Sulfolobus acidocaldarius DSM 639: one gene and its partner. The protein of the gene in region 2 binds, or shares a complex with, the protein of the main gene of each other region. Links are inferred from orthologs where the notes say so. Each region holds a gene or a part of one and is shown on either strand. Other genes may lie near its edges.

Region 1 (12,476 bases), 420 kb from region 2 along the record:
GATTATTTTCACACTTCTTTATACTATTATATATAGGAATGAAGACTAAAGAGGAATTCTGTTTCATTATATCTACTCCATAAATACCCATGTCCTGAGTAGTTAAGTCATAAACATGACCACCAGATGCTGTAACCATAAGAACTTTATCACCTAGCACTGTCTCATATACTCTCATATTTCCAATTTGCCTAATACTAGGTCTTGAAAAGAAACTGGATATAGTTTTAGCTTTATTGGGAGATTCTACAACGAGGAGAACAGTCTTTACTTTTTGCAGTGCAGGCGCAACATTACCCTCATTTTTTAGTTTCGATATCTCATTCCTCTCTTCATTAATTTTTGAAATTAGATTCTTTATTTCTACGTCTCCTGCTGTCCACTTTTCAACATCTAATTCTCGCCATTGTATATCATCTAATATGTATTGCAACTTTTTATTTAGAAGTCTAAACAAATTAAAATCATCGACTAATAGAATAGATAGACCAGTGGTAACGTCTCCTGCATATATCCTGGACGTTCTTCCGCTAGCCTGAACATAGGTAAGATAGTCTGGAATCAGTATATCATTATCAGGAGATAATACGAAATCTCCTATCTCGCTTATTCTCTTCAGTACATTTTGATTACTAAGATACTTATTTAACAAATCGTATGCTTTAAGTAATATACTATCCTCTAGTTTACCTTCCTTTGCCTGAACTGATAACATGGTTAATGCTGCAGGAGATAGCCTTCGTATTTTATCCTTAACTCTTCTTGATATGTATATAACTTCTTGATCCTTTGTAATGAGCGCTATCAAACTTAATAATCGACTTAAAGTGAGTAGATTTACCTTTTCTCCCAATCTGAACTTGAACTTAGGTATTCCGACAAATATTGAGTACTTTACCCTCCAGGGAAGATCTAACCCTCTTACAAGAATACCGTAATGAGTTGCAGAACCGATTAATACGTCTATTTCACCATTAGCGAAATCGTCTATTTTAGTTGCTGATGTCGATGTTATGGCAGCTACATTGAACTCATTACTTAACTCGCTTTGTAATCTTTTGATGTATTCTTGTTTTTTGTCTACTGGCACAAATATTAATCCGCCGTCGCCCAACCTATGCAGGAGAGATTTAATTAGGTTAAAAGTCTCTTGTTCTTTATCAGGCTGCTTAACATACATGTCATATACTTTTCTGATATATATTACTGAACTTCCCGGCTTAAATCCCACTAATGACGTTAAAATTGGATTACTACGATTTAAGGTTGCTGACGAAAATATAACAGTCTTTGATGCTAATCTATCTTTTCTAATTTTATCTATTTCCTCAAAAATGTATTCATTTTGTTCATTTTTCTGAGTATTTTCTCTATATTTTTTCAAACTCTCTTTAATTTTGTCTTGGTCACTAGGCGTAAATCCTAGTAATTTAAGAATAGCCTGCGCACTCTTGCTAGACTTCAATGCGGTATCTACATCGTCTACAAATAAGAACTGATAACTAGTTGAGGAGATCTGATCTATATTATCAATCAAAAATCTGTTTGTAGATATGAAAATATCAAATGTCTTTGACTGTAATCCTTCATCTGCCTCTTTTCTCTCTGAAGCTTGACATTCCTGAGTAATAATAAATGACTTTTGGAGGATTCTCCTTTATCTCGGCTAGATTTTGTATATAAGAGGATAATTTATCAATAGCTTGCCTTACAAGGCTTTTAGTTGGAAACACTAATATTGATTTCTTGCCTCTTAAATAGAGGTAAATAGATGAAATAAGACCAAAGGTGGTTTTGCCTAAACCAGGAGGAGCTATTATTGCAAAACTCTCTCCGCTTAGCAACCTATATATCCAACTTTTTTGAGGACCAAAGGGTGGAAAGCCCAATAATCTCCTAAATACAGAAACAAAACTTTCATAATCATCTAGCACTCTCTGAATATCTTTCAATTTGATTAAATTTCCCTGTTTTTCTATGTCCTTTATTAAGTCCCCAATATTTTTATATTCTTTATCTTCCTCTAGACATATATTGCATACTGATCCTAGAAGTAACCTATATGTCGAAATAGATCTCCCACAATTAGGACATGAGAATAAATATATTGAGGGTGGAATATCACTCAAAGACTGCACACAGTATTTTATTACAGTTAGACTTATTTAAAAAGGTTAAAGTAATATGTCACATGAGTCAAAGTATTAAGTTTAGAGTTACTGAAGCTAGACAGAGAGACGTTGGAAAAAAAGTAGCTAGAATTTCAGAAACTTCCATGAGAAAATTAAATGTAGAAGCCGGAGATTACATAGAAATTATAGGACAAGATGGGAATTCTGCTTTAGCTCAAGTAATGCCTGCATACGATATATCCGATGACGAAATTAGAATAGATGGTTACATCAGAAAGTCTATAAAAGTTGGAATAGGAGATGATGTAACTGTCAGAAAAACCAATGTGTCACCAGCAAGTAAAGTAGTGTTAGCACCTACACAACCAATTAGATTTGACAATAGTTTTGTAGAATATGTAAAAGATACACTAATGGACAAACCATTAGCTAAAGGAGAGACACTTCCAATACCAATCTATACGGGAACCTTAGAACTGACAGTTGTGAATACACAACCCTCAAATTACGTTTATGTTACAGGTAGTACAAATATTGAAATAAGAGAAGAACCAGTAAAAGAGAGCTCATTAGCTTATCCTAAAGTAAGCTGGGAAGATATAGGCGATCTAGAGGAAGCAAAACAGAAAATAAGAGAAATTGTGGAATGGCCAATGAGACATCCAGAACTATTCCAGAGACTAGGAATTGACCCACCTAAGGGAATATTATTATACGGTCCACCAGGTACAGGTAAAACCTTACTAGCAAGAGCGTTAGCAAATGAGATCGGAGCCTACTTTATAACCGTTAATGGACCAGAGATAATGAGTAAATTCTATGGAGAGAGCGAGCAAAGAATAAGAGAGATATTTAAAGAAGCCGAAGAAAATGCACCGTCAATAATATTTATTGACGAGATAGATGCCATAGCACCAAAAAGAGAAGATGTTACCGGAGAAGTAGAAAAAAGAGTGGTAGCGCAACTACTGACACTTATGGATGGAATTAAAGGCAGAGGTAGAGTTATAGTTATTGGTGCCACAAATAGACCAGACGCAATAGATCCTGCCCTTAGAAGACCAGGTAGATTCGATAGGGAAATTGAAATAAGACCACCCGACACCAAGGGAAGAAAGGATATACTTCAAGTTCACACTAGAAATATGCCTATTACAGATGATGTTGATCTCGATAAATTAGCCGAGATGACATATGGTTATACTGGAGCAGATTTAGCGGCTTTGGCAAAAGAAGCTGCAATATATGCACTAAGAAGATTCGTAGACGAGAAGAAATTAAACCTCGATCAACCAACTATTCCTGCAGAAATAATAAAGGAACTAAAAGTATCTATGAACGATTTCCTGAATGCACTGAAATCAATACAGCCATCTCTATTGAGAGAAGTATATGTAGAAGTTCCTAAAGTAAATTGGAATGATATTGGAGGACTGGATAACGTTAAGCAACAACTAAGAGAAGCTGTGGAATGGCCTTTGAGATTCCCTGAGTTATTTACTAAGTCAGGTGTAACACCTCCTAAGGGTATTTTGTTGTTTGGTCCTCCTGGTACTGGTAAGACTATGCTTGCAAAGGCTGTTGCAACAGAGAGTGGTGCAAACTTCATAGCAGTAAGGGGACCAGAAATACTATCAAAATGGGTTGGTGAAAGCGAAAAAGCAATAAGAGAAATATTCAGAAAAGCAAGACAAGCAGCACCAACAGTAATATTCTTCGATGAAATAGACTCAATAGCACCAATAAGAGGACTATCAACAGACAGCGGAGTAACAGAAAGAATAGTAAACCAACTACTAGCAGAAATGGACGGAATAGTACCATTAAATAAAGTGGTTATAATTGCAGCTACTAATAGGCCTGATATTTTGGATCCTGCTTTGCTTAGACCAGGTAGGTTTGATAGGTTGATTTATGTTCCTCCACCTGATAAGACTGCAAGGTTTGAGATTTTGAAGGTTCACACTAAAAATGTGCCATTGGCTGAAGATGTGTCACTTGAGGATATTGCAGAAAAAGCAGAAGGATATACAGGAGCAGACCTAGAGGCTTTGGTTAGAGAAGCTACTATTAACGCCATGAGATCTATTTACTCTATGTGTGACAAACAGTCTAGAGACGAATGCAAGGGTAACATGGAATGCTACCAAAAGCACATAAAAGAATGTATGAACAAAACCTCATTTAAGGTAAGTAAAGAGGATTTCGAAAAAGCCTTGAATGTTGTAAAAGCTTCCCTTACTCAAGCTGATATACAAAGATACGAGAGATTTTCAAAGGAGCTAAAGAGGGCGATAGCATGAAGCAATATAAAATTCTCTTATTCATTGCAGATGGTCTAGGAGATCGGCCTGTCACTAAACTAGAACATAAGACGCCTCTTGAGGCAGTGGAGAAACCAAATATAGGTGAATTACTTAAGAACTCCATAGCTGGGTTAATGGACCCTATATCCCCTGGAATAGTACCAGGAAGTGATACATCCCATTTAGCTATCTTTGGTATAGATCCATTTAAGTATTATAGGGGAAGAGGAGCGTTCGAAGCTATTGGAGCTGGTGCAAGACTCAAAGCAGGAGATGTAGCTTTTAGAGGGAACTTCGCAACTGTAGATAATAACCTTACTGTGATAGATAGGAGAGCAGGAAGGAAGGTTGATGAAGCAAAAGACCTGGTGCAAGAGTTAAACTCAAAGATTGGAGAAATAGATGGAGTTCAAGTTAAATTCTATCATGGTACAGAACATAGAGTAGCAGTTGTCCTTAGTGGTAAAGGCTTAAGCGATAAAATTAGCGATACTGATCCTCATGAGACCGGCGTTAAAGTTAAAAAAAGTGAGGCAACTGATGATACAAGAGAGGCTAAAATTACTGCTGAAGTTCTTAATAAACTCACAAATAGAATATACGATATACTTTCTAGTTCAGAATTGAATAAAAAAAGAATTGAAAGAGGAGAGTTACCTGCAAATATAGTACTTCTTAGGGGGGCAGCACAATATGTTGACCTGCCAAAATTTTATGATTACACTAAGATTAACGCGGCAGCAGTATCTGCAACAGCATTAATAAAAGGTATATGTAGCCAAATTGGAATGAATGTAGTTACTCCCAAGGGAGCCACAGGCGGACTAGATACAAACTATATAGGTAAAGCAGAAGAGGCATCGAAATTACTTAAAGAATATGACATGGTATTTCTTCACTTAAAAGCTACTGACGCAGCATCGCATGACGGAAATATTGACGGTAAGTTATATGCTATAAGTATGATAGATAAAATGATAGGTAGAGTATTAGACATTTATGGCTCAGAATTAATAATAGCTATCACAGGAGACCATGCAACTCCTGTTGAGGTAAAGGAACACACAGGTGACCCTGTACCTTTCTTGTTATACGTTCCATATAATATAGTTGCTGATAACGTAGATGATTTTAATGAAAAACAGTTACGTAAAGGGTCTCTAAGAATAAAAGGGTTGGATGTAATAAATCTATTACTGAACTATTCATATAGGTACGAGAAATTTGGAGCATGAAGAGGCTCGAAAGGTCTGAAATTATGATGATCCCGCGCAGGTCGGATTTAGTCTAGCATGAAGTGACCTGAAATTTTTTGAAAATTTCCAAAACTCTTCTCTTAAGAAAATCATTATTCAGCGTTACGACTACGCCTGCATTAGGCTGACCGTATATTATTATGTCACCAAAATTACCATATATTACAACGGGAATAACCAAAAGATCTTCCTCTCCATCAACCATCAAAATCTTATCATTTTCATTATGAACTAAAATATCTTTTATCTCTCTTATAGTTGAAAGCCGTATAAGACCAGGTTCATTTTTAACTTTTATGTATTCAAATTGTCCAAAATTTTCCTTAACTAACTTTCTCTTCGTTTTACCGTCTACTATTGCCAAAAATGGTTTAATATGGAATTTAAGTATAGTTTGGGTGACGACATCGCCTACTGTTATTAGCCTACTATTGGACTTATTTATAAGAAATTGTTTTAATTTATTCTCGTTGATAAAAAGAACCCCATATGGTTTACTGAGTTCTGCCCTTAAACTTCTTGGCAAGATAAAGCAAAGATCTATTTCACTATTATTGCGTATCTCCAAGGAGTTGTAGCCCCAAACATCTGTCCAACTTCTGATTTCTCATTTAGTATTATTACCATGCCATTCCATTCGTCGCTAAAGGAAGATGAATGACAAAGTGGACATATACTTGTTTCTGGAGGTACTAATGCTCTACAGTTCTTACATGCCTTAAAACTGGTACCCTTCTTCTCTGACATTACTTACTCGCCTTTGCTATTTCTTGATTTATCCATTCTATTTTACCTAGATAGGGTTGCTTCATAGTTAATGCTATTCTAGGAAGTCTCCCACTGCTCATAGATGCACTAATTATCATAGCCCTAACTCTATCACCTTTTTGTATGCTCTTCTTACTCTTTTCACCTATCAATATTCCTCTATTAGAGTCAAACTTCAAATTGTCGTCAGTTATTTGAGATATATGAACTAAACCATCAACGGGACCCATATTAACATAAACACCGTAATTGTCGACTTGGCTTACTTCTCCTTCAATAACTTCATGTATTATAGGTGTATAAACCAACATATCAAATTCCACTTCGTGATATGTCGCACCGTCACCAAATATAATGAAACCTTCTTCGCTAGCCTTAGCGTTTACAATACCTAATACGACACCAATATCCTTAATGAGTTTCTCCTGATATTCTTGCCTTAAAATTTTTATAGCGATTTCATCAACAGACTGACCAAAATACTCAGGGGGAATTCTAACAATACCTTTAGCTCTAACTAGCTTAAACATCAAACTAGATAATAAAATTAAGACTTATATTTTTACCTTTTGGTACGAGGTATATAACCTTTATTCCTTCTTTTAGTGCTCTGTTCTTCAATATCCTGTCGGAAGTGAAAATTATAAAGTTATACTGCTTACATAGCTCTAATAATAAATTGTCCACTAGGATATTATCAGCTTCATCTATTAGTGTCCATGAACTCTTATTGGTCTCTAAATATAACATTGCGACTCTGGCTCTCTTCTGTTTTATGACACTTTTCTCCTCATTCAAAAACTTATCAAGCTCCATTATAGTAGCCTTTGAGACATAAAATTCAGGCTTATATTCAAGATAAGAAATTACCAATTCAAAAGGATCAATACCGTCATATACGTTCATAAGAATATTCGTATCTACTAAGATCTTTAGCTTATTATTCCCCATCCTATTAATCTCCATCTTCCGCCTATTTGTCTACTAACTACTATTCTCAAATTCTTGTCCCATAATACTATAGGTCTTTTAAGTTCTACCTCGACTCTACCTCCCTTTACAGATTTTGTAACACCTATAGTGGTAGCTGAACCAAAGCTTATCATAAGGGATTCCTTAGGTCTTATGGAATCAACCTTAACTAATTCCTTTGTTCCTACAACTCTCTCTAATAATTGAAAATTCTCTATGGTCACTTCGGTTACTACTGGTATATCCCTATCAGCCTTCACTGCAACACTACCTATCAAATTGTCAGCCTTGACATATGATGGATCAAGTTTTGTTCCTATTGCTACTAATCCACCAGGTTTAGCTTCTTCAACCTCTAAGTCCATAAATCTTATAGATGATATTGTAGTATAGAGTGGAATATATTCAGCCTTTCCATCAGGTTTCTCAATCCTTATACCTGGCAATATCTTTATTTCGTCTCCTACCTTGAATTTACCTTGGATTATACTGCCACCTATAACACCGCCGCTCAACTTATCATAACTGGTTCCTGGCTTGTTTACATCAAAGCTTCTTATTATCAGCATTATCGGATCTTTACTCAAATCTCTCTCAGGTGTAGGTATATGATCTTGCAATGCACCAATAACAGCATCTATGTTAATCTTATGTAGTGAACTTGCGGGAATTATAGGCGCATTTTCAGCCCACGTACCCTTCAGAAATTCCCTAATCTGTTTATACTGCTTTATAGCTTCTTCTCTACTTACTACATCTACCTTATTTTGAACTATTACCAATCTCTTAACATCAACTATACCAAGAGCGACAAAGTGTTCCCTAGTTTGTGGTTGAGGAAATGGTTCATTTGCAGCCACAACTAAAATTGCACCATCCATCAATGCAGCTCCAGAAAGCATAGTAGCCATTAATATCTCATGACCTGGTGCGTCTATAAATGAGACCTTTCTTAAAAATTTTGGTTCTTCACTAGAATTGCATTGTGAACATGATGGTTCAGTTACATAACCATCTGGTAATTTACAAGACTCACATAAACCTATGTTAGCTTCAGCATATCCCAGTTTGATTGTCATACCTCTTTTTAACTCTTCAGAATGTTTCGAAGTCCAAATTCCAGTTAGAGCCTGAACTAAAGTAGTTTTACCATGGTCTACATGACCCACAACACCTATATTGGCTTCAGGTTGTACTCTTGGCCATGCCAAACGGATCATCACCTAATCATTATAGTATTAATTTGAACTATTTCAGGAGTTATCATATTTCCCCTGACAGTTCTCTTTCTCCTTAATCCATCTTCTTTGGGATAATAGCCTGGTGGACCACTAACTAGTATTTTTCTCTTGGCTCCGCCTCCTACGTCAAATCTCATAGAGAAGCCTGAGTTATCGGAACCTCCGGTTATCTTTAATTTAAGATTAACACCTGATACATTAATATCTATAACATCACCGATTTTGGTTCCAACCAAATTAGGTAATTTAGACTGATCTAAAGATAATTGAAAGGCTCTAGTCCTATATGCCAAAGCCTCAAACTCTTCAGCACCAAATTTTTCTGCCATAGATTTTGATATCCACACTTCTCCGTCAGGCACTGTGTTATCTACTTCTATCTTAAAATGACCTTTAATCTTTACTTTTTTATCTCCTTCTTGCTTAGTTATTTCCAGCGTCAGAAAATCATCTAAGTTTAAAGCCTGTTTGATTTTATCATTAATTCTCGCCAAAGGTATGGCTTTTCCTTCTTTCTCACCCTGATTTGATTTAACCTTATCGGAAACTTTCACTTTTAGTTTTTCCTTCTTATCCTCTTTCGTTTTGGGATCAGATACCACAATCTTAAAGTCAGGCAATATTTACCACTATTAAGGTAAATTAAAAAACAAGTATTTAAAATCGAAGTCGAAAGTTTATCTATGATAGGATTATTATTAGTGCTTCATGGAAGCAAGATAAAAGAGTGGCAAGAAATTGTAATTAATTATGCAGAGGAACTAAAACGACATTTCCCACTGGTAGAGTATGGATTCATAGAAATTAATGAGCCTAAAATTGATGAAGCTGCTAAAAAGTTAGTAGAGAGAGGTGCTGATACAATTGTTGTAGTTCCATTACTGTTTGCTGCTGGTATGCATTTCAAAAGGGATATACCAAATCAACTAAAGGAGACTTCTAATAAAGCTAAGATCATTATAGCAGAACCAATAGGATTCGATAAAAGAATAGTAGATATACTTAAGGAAAAAGCAGAAAAGGCTTTATCAGTAGAGGGAACCAGTTACCAATAGTTCGGCTTTGGCTGGATCGTAACTCCACTCTTGTGGTAACTTGCCTGTTTCTTTGTAATAACTTGCTAATCTTCTTATCTTGGATTCGACTTCCTCCAATCCACGTTTAGCACTTTTATCCTTAGGGTATTCAAATAAGTGACGTCTAATGTTTACTGCCCTTCTCATAAGATTAAATAGATCTTCAGGTATCTTCGGCTTCATATTCCTATCCTGAAGAATTGCCGTAAGCTTCCTCCCTGTTATTTGTTTTACCAAAGGTACGCCATACTGATCTCTCAACACCATTCCTATCATGCTAGGTGGATAACCTCTCTTTGCTAACTCCTCTACTAATAGCTCTACCTCCTCTCTTGTGAACCTCACCCACTTAGGAGGTCCGCTCCTAACAGGTCTTATTGAGTGTGAGTTTCCCTTTGCCCTCTTCTTATTCAATCAGCTCACCTATTAATTAATGGCTTGAGTGTAGTATTTGTGTAACCTTTCTTTTTAAGTTCTTCTCTTACAATCAGCGTACCTTTTACCATATTAATAAGTTTCTGGAGAGCTATTTTTCTTGGAAGTAACTTTAAACCACAATCAGGATTTACCCATACCATTTCAGGTTTAAAATACTCGAGTAATTTTCTCAGATCTTCAGCTACTTCTTCCACACTTTCGATTTTCCTGTTGTGGACATCTATTACTCCTACTCCGATCTCCCTATCCCATTTCTTAAATAATTTCACAGGTGTATAATTATAGTTCTTTAGGGCAAGATTAATTTGATCAACCTTCAATTTGTCCAAGTGGGGTTCTAAATACGAATACTCACCATAGCATACATGTAAGACTACTTTAACATTTACACCTTTAATAGACTCATTTATTGAATCAATAGCCCATTCAACATCTTCTTTTCTCGTATGTATAGCAGGCTCATCGACTTGAATAACCTTTATTCCTATATCAACTAAGTTCTTTATTTCTTGATTTATAACCTTAGCGAGGTCGAAAGCCATGTCCCTCTGAGTTTTATAATACTCGTTATAAGACCATTCTGAAATGGTATATGGTCCAGTAATTGTTACTTTAAGATTCTGGGTATAAGATACGCTTTTAGCAAAGTTTACTTCATCTAAAAGCATAGGATTGTTGTACTTTATTTTTCCAGTAACTGAAGGTTTCCTATAATAATGATCTCCCCAAACTCTAACGTGACCATAAAATTTAAATCCTGACAGTCTCTCTGCAAAAAACTCCACCATTTCGTCTCTTCTCATTTCACCATCAGTTGGAACATCAATCCCTGCCTCTTGATGATCCCTAACTACTGTTACAACTGCATCATTAAATGCTTCCTCAAGATCCTCCTGGTTAACTTTTCCAGCTCTGTGTAGTCTGATAGTTTCCCTTAGCCACTTTGGTCTAGGATAACTTCCAATAACTGTGGTAGGTAAAATAGTGATTTCATCAGACATTTGCGACCAACCTCTTAGTTTTTTGAAGTAATTTAAGCTTTCTCCTCACCACAATCTCAGGTATGAAATCATTGAAACTCGAATTACCAATAATCAAACTTTTAGCACCTTTCTCATGAACTTTTTCAATTATCCTTCTAATGGTAGATATTTTATCCATTTTAGTATTTCTTGAGTCTATTACTCCTAGATAGACATTCATATCTTTCATATAACCGTATAATCTTCCAAGTTTAGTCTTGTTCTGTTCTGTTACATCAAATCCAAAATAATCAGCGGGCAAGTTTAGTAAATACTGAATTCTATCAAACCTAATATCAAAATATGTTAAAACGTGTTTCTCCTTATTAATTCCATTAAACAGTTTTTCATATACTTGTTGAGAACTTTGAAGTAATGCTCCTTTAATCCCTTTCTGAAACAATGAAGGTTCATGAACCTCTACAACATCGTAATAGTCAATTAAGTCTCTCAATAAGCTATTAGTGCTTTTAGCGTAATCGTCAATTATGTTTCCGACATCGTCATAATAATTGTTTTCAGCCAGCTGTAGGAAAGTTAATGGACCTAATATTACTATTTTAATTTTTGACTTTAGATCCTTAGAAATTTCTTTTACTTGCTTAAAATACTGTACATAGTCATTTTGAGATTTATAACCTAACTTTTGATTTATCACAATCTTTCTATAGTAGAAATTATTATCGAAAAACCTCTCTAAAGCGCCTTTTTCTACACCCTCTAGAAAAGATGTTGTGAGATCAGCAATATCATCCCATCCTACCATACCGTCTGTAGTATAATCTAGCTCGTATTCCTTTACCTCTTCTAAAATTCTTTTTTCAAACTTCATTAGCTCCTCATATGCCTTACTTTTCTCTATCTTGCCACTTTTGAGCCTAGATATTACCTTAGCTATCTTTACAGGTTTAGGGTAGCTTCCTACTAATGCTGTATAAAATTTCATCAAGATAGTTTGGGTGCAAGTAAATAAGTAACTTTCCCTCCTCCTTCCATATTAAATTCCAATTCTAAAGGCTTCTCGGTAGAGAATGCTAACCTAGTATAATCTGAAAGATTTGTCAAAGATAAAATATCACTGAGGTAATTTACATCATATGGAGATTTAGCCTCGTTCTTAAACTCCATATCAGAAATAGCTCCAGTATCCTTGCTAAATTCATTTTCTATTTGACTACCCTCCTTTCCCTCCCCTTTCAAAATAACTTTATCCTCCACTGCAATAATATCCACTGTATCTGTTACTGCAGATATCTCGTTAATTG
Region 2 (12,300 bases):
GGACTGAGAACCTTAGAATAGCACAGAACATAGGCTCAACTAGTGGTATTATAATCCCAGTACTCTTTGCTATCAATCCAGAAACATCAGAGTACTTCTTATCAATATGCTCTTTAATATCAATTCTCATATAGAATAAACTCAATTAATCACTAAGAGGGAAATATAGTTTTATATCAGGTAATTTTTCTAATTTACAAACTTTTATATTCATCGCCGCTGGTGGTATACCTAGTGAGGAATAAGGTCTAAGTTAGTTATAACTTGTTATGTACAGAAGGAAACATAAATTACAGGGTATGATAACTATGTAGTTACTGTAAATAAAGACCATATTTAGAAATAGTGTAGGACTTAATTATACAAAAAACAATATCACTTGATAGAAAAAATAATTTATCTCAATCATTCGGTGTATACAAAGGAGTTAGTACTCCTCCTGAATTCTTTACAGGGGTAACGTAGAATTCAAGCTCTACTTCTGATTGGTTTAAAGGCTTAAAAACCACACACAGGAAAGTAGTCCTATAGAGTGGATCTAATACTGTGGCTGACCTTGCTGAACCATTATCTAGTAGAAAAGTTGAACCTCCACTTGAAAGTTCATTTATTGCAGGTTTGTAAACCTTTATTGTGATGTTAAGGTACTCATGTCCATTCATATAAAATACAGTCGCATTGATCAGCGATATATTAAGTAACGGATTATTTAAAAATGAACTTGGAACCACACTACTGGGATTTATTGGCGAGTAAAGTAAGAACCAGTCCTTACTTACTTCAATCTTTGATATATTTAATATTACGAAAGCTGTAACTATGGTAAGATTAGTTAAGTTATAGAACTTAATTCCGCTTTTTATTAGGAAAGGATACTGACCTACTAAAGGGTTTTGTCGATAAATAGGTGAAGAAGCCTCCACAGGAGTTATAACAGTATTACTACCGGAAGTACTTCTACTTTGCTGAATAGTAGTAAATAAGAAAACACTTTCGATCACCACTATTACAATTAATGCTAATGAAATTATTTTCCAGGTATTCACATTAACCACCTCCTAAATAGATAGTCCATCCTGCTCCTACCGACTGAGTACTCCAAGGATAACATGAATCCCAGAAATTACCTATCGTCATTGCTACGAAGTTAATAGGATACGCATTATAATAGCCGTTTGTTGATTGCATTGCAGGTGTCAATATGATAGTATTTGTAGGCCATTTCCAGTCAGTTTGAGCTTCGGAATTAGTGCCTGGCTGATTAAGTGCCCATTTCCATCCTTCTACATAGTTTGGATTAGTTCCTGTTGGTAGATATGTCTGGCCTACAATATTATATATATAGAATGTTTCACTAACACCCGAGGTAAGAGATACACCAGCTTCGTTCATAACGTTTAGGCTTAATGAAAGCTGCGTACTCTGGCTAGTGGTTCCAGTCACATTATATTCCCAATAGTTATTGGGACTCACTTCATAAATAAAAGTGTTAGATGGCTGATTTGTTATGTTTATATATTGGACCATTGTAGGTCCGTTAGGATCACTTAATCCTCCATCATCTTCATACCAACATCCACCACTAGCTGCGACTCTTCCATAATTAACCACAAATACAGGTAGCAACACTTGGCCATCCAATAGCTTTATACCATTGCCAAAATAGACGCTTACTTGATCGGCAGATAAAATATATTTATTACTGGCATTATACGGTAACCAGTTTGTTATAACTACGGCTGTAACATTCTGAGTATTTATAGTGGGAATCGGATCCCCTGTACTTCCTTGTGTTATTTGGTTGCTTAGTGCCAGTTGAGATAGTATTAGAATAGTAGTCACCACTAATAATCTCATAATCTGGTGGAAGTACTTCATCAATTATAAATTATATTTTTATAGCTTTTTTTTTTTCTCTGGAAAGTTTTTACAACATGTAGATACCATTCTCTCTATATTAAAATTCTTGTAGGTAAATAATGTTATACTATTAATAATATGTGGTTTTAAGTAAAAAATATTCAGAGTAAACTTTATATATAATTTCGTATTAAATTGACTATTTCCGTCGGGTTTGATACTGTTAAATCATTCAAAATATTTATTAATGGACATACATATACGACAAATTTAATAAAGAGGATAATATTGGAGCTAGACTTAATCTGTTCTCAGCTAGTAAAATAGCATTATATAGGCTCTTTGGACAAGATCGTGGAAACTTACATTAGCATTGGGGGTGTTGGGGACACCCCCACAGTGGACCGGCCGGGATTTGAACCCGGGACCTCTCGGTTGCAAGCCAAGCACTCTTCCAGGCTGAGCTACCGGCCCATTGTTATGTATGTTAAGTTGTCCAAAATAAAAATTTTGTCCACTGGATTAAGCTTATAAATATTAAATAAACTACTTATCTGATGCAAAGTACTAGTATACTGGCTAGAATTGATAAGTTTAAATTTCTCGATGCTATAATTATTGGATCTCTAGCACTATTCTCAATACTTATACGAATCATTAGCATTACTGCGTTCCCTCAAACTATAAATGGGTTTGACTCGTGGTACCTCTTTTATAACGCTTTATTAATTGTTAAAGCAGGAGGTAACTGGTATGCTGTGCCCCCAGATGTACATGCATGGTTCCCCTGGGGTTACTTTATCGAGCTCGAAAATACAATAGGACTCCCATTTTTAGTAGCATTATTTTCAGTACCTTTCTACTCAATATTTGGTCAAAACATCGTTTATACGCTAACTCTTGTATCTCCTATAGTGCTTGACGGAATAGGTGTAGTAGCAGCGTTTTTAGCAGTAGAATCTATTACGAATAGTAGAGTAGGTGGATATATAGCTGCTGCAATTACAGCGTTCACTCCATCATTAACCTATAAGAATATTCTCGGAAGCCTACCTAAGACGTCATGGGGAGGCGTCTTTGTACTTTTCACAATATATTTCCTTAGTTTAGCAATCAAAAAGAAGAAACCATTGTACGGAATACCTGCAGGTATAATGATTTTCTTAGCAAACATAACTTGGGGAGGATATACCTATATAGACATAAGTTTAGCTATAGCTGCATTTCTGATAGTACTATTTAATAAAAATGATGAAATCTCTGCGAAAACATTAACTATCTCAGGAATAACAGCAGCTTTTCTAACATCTCTCTCTCCTAACACTATAGGATTCATGTCTGAAGTAGCTCACGGTTTAGCATTACTTATAATTCCACTATTCTTATATTTAGACCTATATCTAAGAAGAGTTCTGCCTAAGGATATTGTAGATTCTAAGAACATAGTAATAGGAGCAGCAATAATACTTCTCGTATCCCTTGTAGTCTTAGGATCAGTTGCATTTAAAGTACAACTTATACCAAGTAGATACTACGCTATAATAAATCCATTCTTCCAATTTACAGTTCCAATAGATAGGACAGTAGCAGAATATATTCCACAATCTATCGCAGCTATGATTCAAGATTTTGGAATAGGTCTTTTCCTTTCAATTATTGGAATTTACTTTTTACTTACAAGAAAACAAGATATGGCTGGAATATGGTTAGTGGTTCTTGGAGCTGCAAGCATATACGGAACTTCAGAGCAGCCCTATCTGTTTAATTATACAATATATATAGTAGCAGCATTGGCAGGAGTAGCTGTCGCTGAACTTTTTTCCAGATTCATGGAAAGGAAAATAAGGATAGCGCCAATACTAATGCTGACCTTAATTGGAGTTGCCTTATTAGCTGATGCAGGTATAGCTGTAGAGGCATCGTATGCACCTCAAGCACTAATTAATTCCTCAACATCGTACTTGACAACCAACTACGCTTGGATTTCTGCACTTGATTGGATAAATCAAAACACTCCAAATAATGCGTTTATATTAAGCTGGTGGGACTATGGATATTGGATACATGCTGTAGGAAATAGAACAGTTATAGATGAGAATAACACGTTGAACGGTACCCAGATAAAATTAATGGCAGAGATGTTCCTTAATAACGAGAGCTTTGCAGTTAATGTGCTAGAGAATGATTTTCATTTATATCCTTATGGAAATCCAAATTATACTAGACCAGTTTACATAGTAGCCTATGATGCTGTCACAGAATATATAGTTAACAATCAATACCCTGTATGGTTTATAGGCTATCCCACTAACTTTCCAGGTACTTTCATCGGATACACAACTAGCCTAGGTGATATAGCAAAAGCCATTGGAGCAATGACTACAATAGCAGGATACAATACAAACAGTTATGTAAATACCACATATATAAATGAGACAGCAAGTTATGCCGCACAGTACAATTCTCAATTGGCTTCAATTATAGCCAACTCGCTACCTATGGCATGGACACCAAAGACCTATAATTCCTTGATAGGTAGTATGTTCATTGAGGCTATCCAGTCCTTGAATCAAGGACCTGTGCAAGCACCATTCTCTATTAGTTTATCTCAATTACTTCAATCTTCTTCTACATCGTTATACAATCCCAATGCCCTCTTACCTAGAGTGAATCTAATGTACTTTAAACCAGTGTATATAGCATTGTTCCCCTTATCCGTAACTAACGCATTAGGAGGAGAAGCTATAGTATACATTATGGTCTATATATATCAATTCGTTATGCCAAACGTTATAATTCCACCTACAATTTCAACAGCTTAACTTTACACCCTTTTTTAATTCGATTCTATATTTTACATATTTATCGACGGGAGAAAAACGAGGAGGTATTGGTATGAATGTCTTTTCACCACAAGTAGGACATCTTTCGCTCATCGTATAAGTATAGTCTTTATTACATCTTCTTATTTTGGATTTCACTTCTTAACCACCGAAAACGTTACGTTTTCATGCTGGCTTATCTCCTTAATCAAGTTGATTAGTTCCTGTAAAGCATTTGATACCAACTTCTGATCTGTACCTATCACATCAATCCTATACCTGGGAGCACCTATTGTATATATTTTAACTTCTACATCAAGGTCATCTATTTTTTCAACTGCAGTGTCAATTACTTTTTTGATTTTTTCAACACCACCAGGATCAATAGTCCTTAACGATATTACATCACTGGCTTTCACTTTTTTCTCTTCAATGTGTTTACCTATCTCTTCCATCAGTGGTTTTATCCATATGTCTGGAACTCCGGCATCTTTAAGTATCTTATCTCCCTCCTTATAGGCTTTCAAAAGGCTGTCAAAGGCATTTCCGTATTTCTCCTCCAATTTAAAGGCAATGTCTCTCCACGCCTCGTCTTCTTTTTTACCTAATTTTTGTGAAACTATTTCCAATATCTTATCAACTCTTTGTGTCTTCTTCCATAACATCATCTTTTTCTTCTTTTCGTCTTCTGTAACTTTTTTAAGGGAAACGTCAACTGTTCCTTTTTTCCTATCTATTCTTATTACTTTTACAACTATTTTTCTATCTTCTTTTAATACATCTCGAATATTTTTTACCCATCTACTGCTTATCTCACTCCAAGGTAGAAAAGCTTGGAGATTAGAATACTCGTCTAAATAAACATAACTTCCATAATCAAAAATCTGTTTTACCGTTGCAACTAAAACTTCTCCGTCTGATGGGAACTTGTTTCTGTTGTATATCATTTTAACCTAGTATTCTTACTGTATCTCCCTCTATTTTTGCTTTACCACCCTTGGGGATTACGATTTGAGCCCCACACGATAAACACCTTACTGGAAATGTGGCGTTAGAGAATATCACCTGTTCATTATTGCATTGCCTACATTTAACTCTGATAAATTTGCTCTTGGGCTCCGGTATAAGAATTTTAAACTTTGCCTTCATTTGACCACCTCTACCAACTCTAACTTCTTTAACCTCATACCTTCCTTTACAATAGTATAACTACATTTCTGGCATTTTAGCACTAATGTTTGTTTCTTAGTCGTCTTTGCAAATCTTTTTTGCTCTGGTTTTCTCTTGCTACCGTAACCTACATTCTTTCTCTCATATCTTCTCTGACCTTCAGCTAAACTCCTTCTTTTGCCACCTTTGTATAGTGAGACTGAGTGCTCAGTATGGGTCTTACACTTAGGGCAATAGGTCTTAATAACTTTAGGAACTTTCATCCCTATTCACTACTTCTAAAGGAGTAATAAATCCAGCGGTCGATAGTAATAGGACAAGATGTAGAGGTAGAAGAATAAAATCACCAGAATTTAACGTGATGTTGTTATAGGTAAGTGGATTTACAACTTTGCACAATATTTTTCCGTCTTTAGTATAGTAATTACCAGATAGATAATTCTTATAAATATTTTTCATCATAGAAATTAGACCTAGTAATTCTTTGTCGAATCCTTTAGGCTGAATGGACTCTACAACTTTAGAAATTCTTAATTCAAAAAGTGATTCTGCCAATTCTTCATAAACAGAAACTTCAGCTTTATGAATATCATCAGCAAATTTTACTCTAAGTTTTCTCAGGTTATGAATATATTTTTCTAAGTCCTCTGTGCGTATTTCAGAGATCTCCTCTTCTTTCCTAAGCTCATTCATTACCATTTCATCTAACATGTGCTTTTATCACCCCATAGCCCTTGAGTGCTAAATAAACTCCAGTTTTTGCTGATAGTTTGGTTATTTCTCCTCTCCTCAATTGAATTTCATGTCCTAATACATTAAATTTTCCTGAAAGGTTAGATTGAAATGCTACAATTCCCTCAAAAGGAGATAGATACTCGTCATATTCAAACTTATCATTTACAATTTCAATAACTTTAAGACCTGCTTTACCATTCAGGGAGCCAGGTATTCTCACCAATCTTTTAGGATCTACAGTGACTTGTTCGTCTATCTTAACTCCATTTATACCTCTAGCAAATCTGCCCAACCATCCAGGGCCTGATTCAGAATTTGACTCATAAGGCGGAGAAGGAGACATTATATATTCAGCTATCTCCCTTCTATCCTCTGAATCCAGATTCGCCCATTCATTATAACAATCTACTCTAATGTGGAACCCCCTGTTTCCAGAGAAGAAGATCCTAGGTTTAAGCCCAAAGTCCTGTATCAGAATATCCTTTAAAACTAGAGCATTTTCAAAAACTCTATTAATACAATCAACTGTAATTTCACTTATCTCCCTAACCTCACCATCGCAGGTCTCAGATAAAATCTCCATTCCGCTACAAAACCTTCTTACATTAATCTCACATATATCATCAGCATCAAGATCGAATAGTAGATCGGATCCTAACCAACCTTTCTGCTCCATTTCTTTGGCAGATGGAATCTGGTATCTTGCTGCTGAGAAATACAAATGAAGTGGAACATTAGACAAAATGAAACTTCTTAATTCGTCCACACTTGAAAAGGTTAAATGCCTGACGTACGTGTCAGAATTGAAGGGTTGATATGCGAATTCCCTAAGCTCTATATCTTGTGGTAAATCTAATACAGCATTCTCGTAATAACTTCTAAAAATCTGATAAATAATCTTACTCTGACCTTGGAGCGATATAGAAATCTGCATAACCCCCTTTTGGAAGATTATATCTTAATTTTAATGGTAATTGCGAACCAAATGCAATTTCTAACGTATCCGAAGGTCTTCTCATCTTAGTAGTGTTTGAAACATGCTCAAGACCGTACAAACTCTCTGCATCAGTTCCTGTACTTTCCAACAAGCCACCATTTTCTAAGCTAAGCTCCACAATAGATTCTCCCATATCGCCCATCACAGAAAGATAAAGTTTTCCGTTCTGTGCTTTAAACCTGATTGAGTCACCCCCTATTTGGTCAAATTCGTCCAAAAGATCACCAAAGGTGGAAGTCAGTATATTAGCTCTAAATGGAAATTCGAGATTTATACTTGGAGTTTCAACCTCATCAGGAGATAAGACGGGTAAAGAAAACGTTCTTAGGTACTCGCCGTCTAATGTAAACATGATCTTATCTTTTTCAAGTTCTAAATATAATATGTCTTCCTTAGATACGTTTTTTATTACTTCATTAACGTCCTTCAAGCTCACACCAATTTTCATCTCGTTTTCCAGATTATATTCCTCAAAGTAATCTTTAGGCACGAATATGTCGATATAAACAACCTTAGAAGGATCCATTCCCTTAACTTTGAACCCATCATTACCAAACAGAAGAGTTGCCTCGCTCACATACTGCGATAAAGTCTTAAAAATGTAAGAAAACCCTAAGGCATCTACTACTTTAACTTTCATGTCAAGTAAAATATAATTTATGTTAAAATTTTAAAGCCTGGGGTTCGGTTCCTCTGTTTCAAAATCCTCTCCCCCAGCTAAGACCTTTTGAACTTCGGCATATAATTGGTCTAATCCACTGAAATTAGTTGAAGATACAGGGATAGGAAAACTCTCTAAGTTCTCCACGATAGTCTTTACAAGCTCAAAAGAATATTCATCAATGGAACCTAATTCATCTATTATAGATCCATCTTCAATCCAACTCCTCATCCTCTCTAATTCACTACTACTTAGGAGGTCAACCTTAGATAATACTGATATCTGTGGCATATCAATTCTGAATTTTATAGAGCTAGATAATAGAAACAAAGATAGAAAGCTCTTAGGGTCTTTGCTTAAATATGAGTCGAATAGGAAAACTGAAACCGATTTACTTCCTTCACTTATAAACGATGATAATATTTTACCTGTGTCCCTGTATGCAAAAAGTTCTATTTGACCAGGAGTGTCAACTAAAACGTAATTGGCTTGAAGCTGATTTAGATCTTCTTTGAGCTCTTTAGCTTTAGTTAAGAGTAGATCTACGGAAATCACTAGTGAGGAATTAGGACCTAATTCGTACTTATTCATCACATCATATACATCAACGTACTCTCTGGCATCGATATCTGGTTTGTAAGGCAATACTTCCACTGCTGGATCTAGGTTAATTATTGCTGTGTCTAACTCATTGTTTAACAAATAATCTTGTAAAGCCTTAACTAAAGTGGTCTTACCTGAACCTGCAGTTCCTAGTACAAATATAAAGTACATTTCTTTTAATCTTAAAAGCTTGTTAGAATTAAATACTTTAATGATTATCATAGGTGGAACCGCAACAAACTGGATAGATGAAAGATTATCTAAATTGCTAGTATCCAGGCTAGTGAAAATAGAGCATAAAGTTTTTCCCGACGGAGAATCTTACATTAGAATTCCTGAGAGGTTAATGGGAGAGGACGTTCTAGTAGTACAGTCATTATATCCACCGCAGGATAAACATCTAGTAGAGCTATTCTTCATCTTGGAAACGTTAAACGATATGAAAGCTAATAAGATAACAGTAATTATACCATATCTAGCTTATTCCAGGCAAAATAGAAGATTCAAGGAAGGAGAAGCCGTTAGTACAAAAACTGTCCTTAATCTAATCAAAAAGACAGGCGCAACCTCATTAATGGTAGTAGAGCCTCATCATTATGAAGAATTACAGTACTTTGATGGGGAGGTAAAAATCGCAGATCCTATACCGGATATTGCGAGGGTAATAAATGGGAAAGTGACTAATCCTTTTGTTCTTGCCCCAGATAAGGGGGCATTAAACAGAGCAAAAAGACTTTCTCAAGAACTTGGGTGTGACTATAGTTACCTAGAAAAACAGCGAGATCTAACCACAGGAGAAGTTAGAGTCACGAACTTGCCAGATTTAAGACTAGATGGCAAGGAGGTCATTCTTGTTGACGACATAATAAGTACAGGAGGTACCATGGTTCAAGCCTCACAAATAGCTTACTCAAAAGGAGCAAAAAAAGTAATAGCCACTGCAGTCCACTCCCTATTCGTCGAGAATGCTTATGATAGATTGATTAACGCAGGGATAAAGGAAATTATAACAACCAATACCATACCTCAAGATACGAGTAAGGTAACGATAGTAGACGTATCAGAATCAATAGCGAGAAAAATATGAACTACGCTATCTTAAATCTAAGTAATATATTTTTAGCGTTAGACGAACTAAGAGCACTAAACGGTAAAGACATTTCCTATTTTTATGGGATATCATTATACGAAGGAGATCCGTATATAGCAAAAAGATCAGCTCTTATTAAAGTATCAGGCAAATTGATAAGTGTAGGTAATGATATTGAAAAGATAAAGGGAGATATAAAGGGTAACTGTTACTCCGTTGATCTTCACGTCCCTTCTAGAGAAGATAAAGAATATGCGAAAAACGTCTATGAGGAATTAATTAAGTCTATAAATCTATCGAAAAGATGTAATAAATTAGATGTAATAGTTTCTGAAGGACAAATAGTAGTTGGTGAAAGATATGCTGAAAAAGACACAGAAAGTATTGCTAGACATTCAAAACGTCCCTACACCAGATCTGGATCACTTAACGTCGAACTGGCAAGGCTTATGATAAATCTTTCCAGATCTAGGTCTAATGTGCTGGATCCATTTGTAGGAACTGGTACTATACTGATTGAAGCCAATTGGTTAGGACTTAAATGTATTGGCATAGATATAGATGAACAAATGATTAAAAATACTAAAATTAATCTGGATTATTTTCATTATGAATGTGAATTAATACATGCAGATACTAATACCTTACCCATAACAAGAAGTGAAGCTATAGTTACAGATCCACCTTACGGTAGATCTTTTACTCCCAAAGGATTATCAGAACTTTATCAGAACTTCTTTGCAGAGGCATCAAATGTTACAAAAAATTTAATTTTTACCACTGATTCTAGGTTTGATTGGAGAGATACTCTAAAGAGTTATGGATTTAAACAGATAAAAATTCACACTGTATATGAGCATAAAAGTTTAAGCAGGGCTATATATGTTGTAAGAAAGTAATGTTTGAGATAATATTCATAGGTGTTGGCGGAGGAGCACCCAACAAACGTGGGCTTCCAGGAATATTAATAAGGAGAGAGGGCTTTGAAATACTATTAGATTGTGGCGAAGGAACCCAAAATAAGATGATTGAACACTCGATAAGCTTCATGAAACTTAACTTAATAGGCATCTCTCATCTTCATGGCGACCATGTATTAGGATTACCAGGAATCATCCAAACTATGGCTATGTACTCGAGACAACAAAAGCTTCTTTTAATGGGACCCACAACTTTACAGGATTACTTAAAATCAAGCTCCAAACATACTTACTTTAAACCAGGATTCGAAACCGAATTTATACAAAGTTATGAGGATCAAAATTTAACTATAACAACATTTAGGACATGTCACACAATAGAGTCCTATGGCTTTTTAATAAAGGAGAAGGATAAAACAAAAGTAGATGCGGAAAGGTTAAAGAAAGAGGGGATAACAGACTGGAGAATTATAAGAAAACTGAAAGAGGGGAAAAGAGTAGAAATAGATACAAAAGTCTTTCTACCTGAAGACTATTTGTACGTGAAGAAAGGATTAAGCATCGCATATACAGGGGACACTGCACCATGCGATAGCGTATTGAATGCAATAAAGGGAGTTGACTTACTGATTCACGATTCCACATTCCTTAATGAACGGGAAGCCCATGATTACGGGCATTCAAATTGTACCGATGCAGCTGAAATAGCTTCAAAGGCTGATGTAAAGAGGCTAGCCCTATACCATATAAGTGGAAGATATCAAACCACTGAACCTTTGCTTAAAGAAGCAAAGAAGATATTTGAAAGAACATTTTTACCTGAACCGTTATCATATTTTATTCTTCAGGAGGAATAGCGTTTTCCCATAACGGAACACCCTTTGCGGTTTTGGGCGTCAACCAATCTACGACTATCACTGGATCCTTATAATCGATAGTGACTTTTATGGGACCTAAAGGCGATTCGTGTTCTTTATCTATAAATGATAATTTGCCTATAGCTGCAACTTGTTTATTCAGCATAAAAGTTATTCTCGACCCAACAATACTCTTCATTAAGTACTTTCTTGCGGCATCAAGTATCCTCTGTTCTCTCAATAATCTATGAAGTTTTAGCAGTGATGTAAGGCTGTTTGACTCAGCTATAAGTAGCTTTTCCATACCATGTTCTTCTTCTCTAATCTTATCAAAATCAAAGAAATTTCGTATTGCGTTAATAACTTTGTCCTTATCTTCTGAGGGTTTAACTACAGCCTCCACTATTACCCTAGTCATTATAATCTATTGATTAAATCTTCCGCTCTCTTATTAAATTCCTCTATGCTCGAGTCATTAGTAATAACATAATCTGCCAGAGCAATGACAGTACCTATACCCATCTGTAACTCATCAAAATCTCTCTTCATTAAATCCTGTAGACTCGTAGAATCGTCCTCTCTTCC

Evidence for each region.
Region 1: the proteins of SACI_RS06090 (region 2) and SACI_RS03985 are in contact, whole or in part, in a crystal structure (PDB 3CW2), measured with the Saccharolobus solfataricus proteins. The link is inferred for Sulfolobus acidocaldarius DSM 639 from one-to-one orthologs. Residues at the interface, in WP_009989173.1 of Saccharolobus solfataricus: Val185, Arg186, Thr187, Asn188, Glu189, Pro190, Leu191, Gly192, Val193, Glu194, Ile196, Lys197, Ile200, Ser201, Leu204, Ile217, Lys218, Ile219, Tyr220, Thr221, Ile222, Gly223, Ala224, Pro225, Tyr227; in WP_009988771.1 of Saccharolobus solfataricus: Asp222, Lys225, Pro226, Gly227, Thr228, Gln229, Phe230, Asn231, Leu233, Lys234, Gly235, Leu259, Phe273, Thr274, Lys275, Tyr300, Leu301, Asp302, Pro303, Ser304, Leu305, Lys307.

The regions. Positions count from the first base shown.
Region 1 is NC_007181.1:662,802-675,277, reverse strand. Bases 6,521-9,439 are described here. They hold SACI_RS03985 (translation initiation factor IF-2 subunit gamma), read right to left. Parts: upstream 8,646-9,439; coding sequence 7,395-8,645; downstream 6,521-7,394. Other genes in these bases: SACI_RS03975 (CbiX/SirB N-terminal domain-containing protein), read left to right, coding at 9,359-9,439; SACI_RS03980 (30S ribosomal protein S6e), read right to left, coding at 8,654-9,295; SACI_RS03990 (PIN domain-containing protein), read right to left, coding at 6,997-7,428; SACI_RS03995 (DNA-directed RNA polymerase), read right to left, coding at 6,521-6,992. Also shown: SACI_RS04015 (CDC48 family AAA ATPase), read left to right, coding at 2,192-4,435; SACI_RS04010 (2,3-bisphosphoglycerate-independent phosphoglycerate mutase), read left to right, coding at 4,432-5,673; SACI_RS04005 (GTP-dependent dephospho-CoA kinase family protein), read right to left, coding at 5,726-6,220; transcription elongation factor subunit Spt4, read right to left, coding at 6,235-6,441; more of SACI_RS03995, read right to left, coding at 6,441-6,520; more of SACI_RS03975, read left to right, coding at 9,440-9,730; SACI_RS03970 (30S ribosomal protein S15), read right to left, coding at 9,704-10,165; SACI_RS03965 (methionine synthase), read right to left, coding at 10,171-11,190; SACI_RS03960 (5-methyltetrahydropteroyltriglutamate--homocysteine methyltransferase), read right to left, coding at 11,183-12,157; pcn (proliferating cell nuclear antigen (pcna)), read right to left, coding at 12,157-12,476. UniProt on the Methanocaldococcus jannaschii protein: eIF-2 functions in the early steps of protein synthesis by forming a ternary complex with GTP and initiator tRNA.
Region 2 is NC_007181.1:1,081,179-1,093,478, forward strand. Bases 3,734-6,476 are described here. They hold SACI_RS06090 (translation initiation factor IF-2 subunit alpha), read right to left. Parts: upstream 5,630-6,476; coding sequence 4,838-5,629; downstream 3,734-4,837. Other genes in these bases: SACI_RS06085 (STT3 domain-containing protein), read left to right, coding at 3,734-4,682; SACI_RS11640 (RNA-protein complex protein Nop10), read right to left, coding at 4,671-4,841; SACI_RS06095 (30S ribosomal protein S27e), read right to left, coding at 5,631-5,831; SACI_RS06100 (50S ribosomal protein L44e), read right to left, coding at 5,828-6,115; SACI_RS06105 (hypothetical protein), read right to left, coding at 6,102-6,476. Also shown: SACI_RS06065 (hypothetical protein), read left to right, coding at 1-134; SACI_RS06070 (hypothetical protein), read right to left, coding at 402-1,046; SACI_RS06075 (hypothetical protein), read right to left, coding at 1,048-1,857; more of SACI_RS06085, read left to right, coding at 2,418-3,733; more of SACI_RS06105, read right to left, coding at 6,477-6,563; DNA primase small subunit PriS, read right to left, coding at 6,553-7,521; SACI_RS06115 (DNA polymerase sliding clamp), read right to left, coding at 7,487-8,224; SACI_RS06120 (ATP/GTP-binding protein), read right to left, coding at 8,255-9,019; SACI_RS06125 (ribose-phosphate diphosphokinase), read left to right, coding at 9,060-9,935; SACI_RS06130 (DNA methyltransferase), read left to right, coding at 9,932-10,837; rnz (ribonuclease Z), read left to right, coding at 10,837-11,715; SACI_RS06140 (RNA-binding domain-containing protein), read right to left, coding at 11,696-12,133; SACI_RS06145 (AAA family ATPase), read right to left, coding at 12,133-12,300. UniProt on the Methanocaldococcus jannaschii protein: eIF-2 functions in the early steps of protein synthesis by forming a ternary complex with GTP and initiator tRNA.